3 regions of the Klebsiella electrica genome follow, and region 2 is predicted to be linked to each of the others. Evidence: predicted binding sites of a transcription regulator. Region 2 holds the regulator's gene; each other region holds the start of a gene.
The links. The regulator Fur, encoded in region 2, represses iron uptake genes when iron is present. The targets are predictions, from matches to a motif close to ATAATAATGAGAACNACTATCAA.
Positions count from the first base shown of each region.

Region 1: a site for Fur is predicted at 918-940, ahead of Electrica_RS06805 (Nramp family divalent metal transporter). Genes of this name have one in related genera too.
Region 3: a site for Fur is predicted at 1,415-1,437, ahead of feoA (ferrous iron transporter A). Genes of this name have one in related genera too.

Region 1 covers NZ_CP041247.1:1,403,431-1,405,703, reverse strand. Annotated here, with positions in the region: gene Electrica_RS06805 (Nramp family divalent metal transporter) at 1-877, opposite strand, end outside; gene Electrica_RS06800 (NupC/NupG family nucleoside CNT transporter) at 1,224-2,273, shown strand, end outside.
Region 2 covers NZ_CP041247.1:3,757,043-3,759,315, reverse strand. Annotated here, with positions in the region: gene tnpA (IS66-like element accessory protein TnpA) at 1-311, opposite strand, end outside; partial or broken gene Electrica_RS17965 (ChiP family protein) at 395-589, shown strand; gene chiQ (ChiQ/YbfN family lipoprotein) at 637-969, shown strand; gene fur (ferric iron uptake transcriptional regulator) at 1,196-1,648, opposite strand; gene fldA (flavodoxin FldA) at 1,941-2,273, opposite strand, start outside.
Region 3 covers NZ_CP041247.1:361,458-363,730, forward strand. Annotated here, with positions in the region: gene feoB (Fe(2+) transporter permease subunit FeoB) at 1-1,051, opposite strand, end outside; gene feoA (ferrous iron transporter A) at 1,081-1,308, opposite strand; gene Electrica_RS01625 (Tex family protein) at 1,715-2,273, opposite strand, start outside.

The DNA of each region.
Region 1 (2,273 bases), 2.4 Mb from region 2:
GGCCAAAGATAGTCGCAGCCGCGTGACTTAACAGCGGTTCCAGCGTCAAATATGCCTGATCGAGGTCGGCAATCCCGGTGTGGCCGTTAAAGTGAAATGCCGCAGCGGCGGTGGCCATCATCGCCAGGTTAACAAACCCGGCAATGGTCATCGCAATCGCAACGTCCCAACGGGTGGCGTGATAACGCTCTTTGCGCGTACCATCGTGCAGATTCTGCGTTAACGACGAGTGTAAATAGATGACGTGTGGCATGATCGTCGCGCCAAGCACACCGGCGGCCAGGAACACGGCTTCACCGTTCGGCAAACTCGGGATAATCATCCCTTTCGTCAGCGGCGCCAGCGCCGGTTGGGAGAAAATCAGTTCCACAATATAGGCGACGGCAACAAACAACAGTAAACCGCCGATCGCTTTTTCCAGCGGCTTTTGCCCGCGACGCTGCAACATCAGGATCAAGAAGGTGGCAATCCCGGTTAATACCGCTCCCTGCAGTAACGACACGCCAAGAATCAGCTTAAAGCCAATGGCTGCGCCAATAAATTCGGCGAGGTCGGTCGCCATGGCGATAATTTCCGCCTGTACCCAGTAAAACCACACCACCGGACGCGGATAGTGATCGCGAATCTGTTCCGCCAGATTCTTACCCGTAGCAATACCGAGCTTTGCCGATAGCACCTGAATCAGCATCGCCATCAGATTTGCCCATACCACCACCCACAGCAGTTGATAGCCAAAGCTGGCGCCCGCCTGAATATTGGTGGCGAAGTTGCCGGGATCGATATATCCAATGGCAGCAATGAACGCAGGCCCCATCAATGCGAGCTTCATCTTGCGCGCTGCGCGACCGCTGCTATTCTCAACGCGACTGCTAGTCATTTTCTGCCTCTGAAATATAGCCTTTGCTATGTTTCATGTTATCAAAATGCGAATGATTATCAAGTTCGTTTAGAAAGATGATCATTATTGCTTTGATAGGCGGGAACGATAGCGGCTAACAACGAAAAAAGTGGCATTGATGAATTCGCATCTCGCCGATTCACAGATTAGTACAATCTAAGCAACTTTTAAAACCTTTACGCTACATAACAAAAATGTATGTTTGATCACTAATTTGGCGATTGGTCACAGTTCATTGCAATAGTGTGGATTTGATCTCGTTTTCTTTGGTCTTGTTACATAGAATGTGCACAGAAATCTAACCTGCCTCATATTTGGAGCAAATATGGACCGCGTCTTGCATTTTATCCTCGCGATCGTAGTGGTGGCTATACTGGCTCTTCTGGTCAGTCATAACCGTAACCAAATTCGCATTCGTTATGTTATTCAATTACTTGTCATTGAAGTTTTGCTGGCATGGTTCTTCCTGAACTCTGATATCGGTCTGGGTTTTGTGAAAGGCTTCTCCGAGATGTTCGAAAAACTTCTCGGCTTTGCCAACGAAGGGACCAACTTCGTTTTCGGTAATATGAATGACAAAGGCCTGGCTTTCTTCTTCCTGAAAGTTCTGTGCCCTATCGTCTTTATCTCTGCGCTGATCGGTATTTTGCAGCATATTCGCGTCCTGCCAGTCGTCATTCGCGCCATTGGTACCGTGCTGTCCAAAATTAACGGCATGGGCAAACTGGAATCATTCAACGCCGTCAGTTCCCTGATTCTGGGCCAGTCAGAAAACTTTATTGCCTATAAAGATATTCTGGGCAAAATGTCGCGCAACCGGATGTACACCATGGCTGCGACCGCGATGTCGACCGTTTCCATGTCTATCGTCGGTGCATACATGACGATGCTGCAGCCTAAATATGTCGTGGCTGCGCTGGTGCTCAACATGTTCAGCACCTTTATTGTCCTGTCGCTGATTAACCCGTACCGCGTTGAAGAAAAAGAAGAAAACCTGCAGATGTCCAACCTGCATGAAGGTCAGAGCTTCTTTGAAATGCTGGGTGAATACATTCTGGCGGGCTTTAAAGTTGCCATTATCGTTGCCGCCATGCTGATCGGCTTCATCGCCTTGATCTCCGCGCTGAACGCCCTGTTTGCTACCGTTACCGGCTGGTTTGGCTACAGCATCTCCTTCCAGGGGATCCTTGGCTACATCTTCTATCCGGTTGCCTGGGTCATGGGCGTACCGGCAGGGGAGGCGCTGCAGGTGGGCAGTATTATGGCCACCAAACTGGTTTCGAACGAGTTTGTGGCGATGATGGATCTGCAGAAAATTGCCAGCACGCTCTCTCCGCGCGCTGAAGGCATTATTTCTGTCTTCCTGGTCTCCTTC
Region 2 (2,273 bases):
TTAAATTCACGGCTGTAGCTGGCTCGCCGTTCTTTTCGCCATTTTTCCTCGCTGATTTCAGGGCGAGTGGATTCATTTTTTCTGTTGGCATAAAGGATGGCGTCAAGCTGAGCGAATGAGACTGAATCGGGCAATGGCCATGCGATACCGGATGCAATAAAGCGCTGAAAAAGCGTATGTATTGTGGAATGACTGAGACCGAGGCGCTGAGCGATGGCCCGGATGGTCAGTTTATCTTCAAATCTTAAACGCAGGGCATCAGGCAAATAAGAACGGAAGCAGGGAATATCTTTTGTTGTCTGGGAATTCATCGTTCGTGTCCATCAAAATAGATGGGCGCGATTGTTGCCAGACAGGACAATTTTCACAAGACGTCGCAGATGGGGCGCTTACGGAAGAGTCCGCGTATAGCCTCGATGCGATGTACACCGTACAGGACGGCCGGGCAAAAGGAACGCTGTTTAAACTGCACTTTACCCAATACGACAACCACTCCGATATCCCGAGCTGGAGCGGTGGCTATGGCAACATCTTCCAGGATGAGCGTGACGTGAAGTTCATGGTTATCGCTCCGTTCACTATTTTCTGATGCCGCTGCGGCAGATGTAAATCTGCCGCAAACCTGAGAGGTTAATTATGAAGAAGCTATTGCTCATCGCGGTTATGGCATCGGGTCTGGTTGCCTGCACGCAGGCTCCCGCGCCGAAGGAAGATTCGAAACTAAAAGAGGCTTATAGCGCCTGTATCAATACGGCAGAAGGGAACCCGGACAAGGTTCAGGCCTGCCAGAGCGTTCTGGACGTGCTGAAAGAAGAGAAACAGCATCAGGCGTTTGCCAACCAGGAAAGCGTGCGCGTTCTTGATTACCAACAGTGTATTCAGGCGACCCGTACCGGTAATGATCAGGCGGTGAAAGCGCGTTGCGATCGCATCTGGAAAGGGATTCGCAGCAACAACACGACGAAATAAAACGGACGACAGAGTGAAAACGGGCGGAGCATTATCTTCGCCCGTTGGCGTTTCAGCGTTGATGTTCCGCCGGTTGATAAGTGCAGCGCGCATCAACCACCATCCCAGGGGGTAAGACGGAATGCGGTAACGTCAACTCGCGTACGAGGGCAGGGGGCGCGGCAGATTTCGCGCATAAAAAAAGCCAACCGTCAGGTTGGCTTTTTGCGGTTCACGCGGTGGGAAATTACTTTTCCAGCGCGTCGTGTGCATGTTCATCTTCACGGCAGTCGCCTTCCGCACAGTGACCGTAAAGGTACAGACTGTGGTTGGTCAAACGGATGCCATGACGGTGGGCGATTTCACGCTGACGCGCTTCGATAGACTCATCGCTGAATTCGATCACTTTGCCACAATCGAGGCAAATAAGGTGATCGTGATGATGCTGCTGGGTCAGTTCGAAAACAGATTTACCGCCTTCGAAGTTGTGACGAGTCACAATGCCCGCATCATCAAACTGGTTCAGCACGCGATAAACAGTAGCGAGACCGATCTCTTCACCCATGTCGATCAGGCGCTTGTATAAATCTTCCGCACTGACGTGATGGTTATCCGGTTCCTGCAGGACTTCCAGGATTTTTAATCGAGGAAGTGTGACTTTCAGGCCAGCCTTCTTTAATGCGGTATTGTTGTCAGTCATGCGGAATCTGTCCTGTTGCTAAACGATCTACTTCCATCAGCGGAAGTAATACAGAGAATCACCCGATGCAATGCGTCTCATTATAGAACTGCTGTCGTCAAATGAAAACTGCAAGTATCGGGCCTTGTATGCTGTCAAAAACGAGGCCCCAGCTACAAACTGCGTCACCTGACCTCGTTAAATCAGAGGACATTGTACAGATATGTGATTAAAAGTTAAAAACTTGTAGCTATTTGTTTGATTGCTTCTATCTATTAATGCGGCGAAACTTTACGGTAACGCCGCACAATCATCAGGCATTTTTAATTTCTTCGAGGTGCAGTTCTTCAGAGACCTGCTTAACCCACTGGCTTACGCGTTCGTTGGTCAATTCCGGCTGGCGGTCTTCATCGATAGCCAGACCGACGAAGTGATCGTCATCCGCCAGGCCTTTAGAGGCTTCAAAATGATAGCCCGCTGTCGGCCAGTGGCCAACGATGGTGGCGCCGCGCGGCTCAACGATATCGCGAATGGTGCCCAGCGCGTCGCAGAAGTATTCCGCGTAGTCTTCCTGATCGCCGCAGCCAAACAGCGCAACCAGTTTACCGTTAAAGTCGACCTCTTCCAGCGTCGGGAAAAAATCATC
Region 3 (2,273 bases), 1.9 Mb from region 2:
GCACGGTGTTGATACCGCCGCCCAGCCCCTGGGCAAGGAAAACGGTTAGCCAGTCCGGGAAATGCAGGGTATAGCCCAGCCACTGAATACCGTGAATAAAGATAGCCACGGAACCGGCGTCAAAGATGGGCTGTAACGCGCCGCCGATGTTGATCGCCAGCAAAAACATCAGGTACATGACAAATAAGAAGATGGGCAGTCCCAGCACGCGGCTGAGGATGATTTTGTCCATCGCGGTGGTGAAACGGCTCGGCTCAGCGGTGAGCGTGTTGCTGACGGCATCGCAGATGGCGGCAATGCTCTGATAGCGGGCATCCGCGATATGCAGCGCCGGATCGTCAATGTCCGCGCGCAGATTCGCCAGGGCATCATCGAGCTTATGCGCAGCGTTCCCGGCATACTCGCGGCTGTAAATATCACCCTCCAGCATTTGCAGACCCAGCCAGCAGCGTTGACGCTGGGGGATCTCCGGCACCATCTCCTGAGCCAGCTTTTCGGCTTCGCGCAGCAGCGGCTGCGGGTAGTGCACCAGTTCAAGCGACGTATTTTGCTGGTGGCGATCGATGGCCATTTTTAAAGCTTCGATACCGCGTCCGCGAGTCGAGACCAGCGGAATCACCGGGCAACCCAGTCTGGCCGCCAGCGCGTCAACGTCGATGCGGATTTTTTGCTTCTCGGCAATATCCAGCATATTCAAGGCAACGATGCAGGGGATGCCCAGCTCCAGTAATTGCAGTGTCAGATAGAGGTTGCGTTCCAGATTTGAAGCGTCGACCACGTTAATCAGCATGTCGGCATCGCCGCTGAGGATATAGTGGCAGGCGATCTGCTCATCTAAAGAGGTCTGTGAAGAGATAGTCGTCAGCGAATAGGTGCCGGGCAGGTCCACCAGCGTGACCTGGTGGTCGGTGGTGGTAAAGGCCCCTTCTTTGCGCTCGACGGTGACCCCGGCCCAGTTGCCGACGCGCTGACGGGCACCGGTAAGCTGATTAAATAATGTTGTTTTACCGGAGTTCGGATTACCAATTAAACCAAGAGTTAACTTTTTCATATTTCAGACTCTGAGTACCGGATCAGGTGTTATTGTGCGACCGCTTCCAGTTCTATTAAATCGAGATCTTTTTTGCGTAATACCAGGCTTACGCGCCGGGTTTCGATATGTACGGGATCGCCGAGCGGCGCGACGCGGACCACATTAAAAGAGGATCCTGGCAGCATGCCAAGAGACAACAGTTTCTGACGATAAGCCGGACTAATATCGCGAGAGAAACCCGTGATTTTCCACGCACTATCAGGAGTGAATTGCATAGGGCCTACCTGTAATCGCTAACTGAACGAGAGTTTTCCGTGTGCGCTCATCGCACAGCACCGGAGAGCATAGCCAACGGAGAAAAACAGAAACTTACTGCAAATGATGATAATGATAATGGTTTTTATCATCAATACATAAATGGCTTAATAAGCACCATTTGCCGGAAATATGCTGCTTCTTTGATATGGCGCAAGGTCTGCGCTGTAGCGATAAATAAGGGGAATATTTATTTTGTCATCTAATGTTTAATTAAGGTTTCATTGGTTAATAAAATGAAACCTTGAGAATTAACTTATTTACCCGCCTTTATTCGCCGCCGCTAAGCGGTTTTGCAGTAACCCTCTATTGGGTCAGAGAAAGGGTCGGGAAAAATGGCCCCTGCAATGAGGGGCCGGGGAGGGATTAGCGTTTTTTACCCATGGCCGCTGCCAGTGCGTCCATCATGGCGCTGTTGCCACCTGACTGTACCTCGCGACCGCGCGGTTTCGCCGCTGTTGCCGCCGGACGAGCGCCCTGCGCACGATCGTTACCGCCGCCGCGTCGGGCGTTGCTCTCGCCCGGCTGCTCGTCCAGACGCATGGTCAGCGCGATACGTTTACGCGGCAGGTCGACCTCCATCACTTTAACCTGCACGATATCGCCAGCTTTGACGACGGTATGCGGATCGTCGACGAATTTATTTGACAGCGACGAAATATGCACCAGGCCATCCTGGTGCACGCCGATGTCGACAAAGGCGCCAAAGTTAGTGACGTTGGTGACCGCACCTTCAAGGATCATGCCCGGCAGCAGGTCGTTCATGGTTTCCACGCCATCGGCGAACTTCGCGGTTTTAAATTCCGGACGCGGGTCGCGGCCGGGTTTTTCCAGCTCTTTGATAATGTCGGTGACGGTTGGCACACCGAATTTTTCATCGGTGAAGTCGGCCGCTTTCAGATTGCGTAACTCGCTGCTGTTGCCC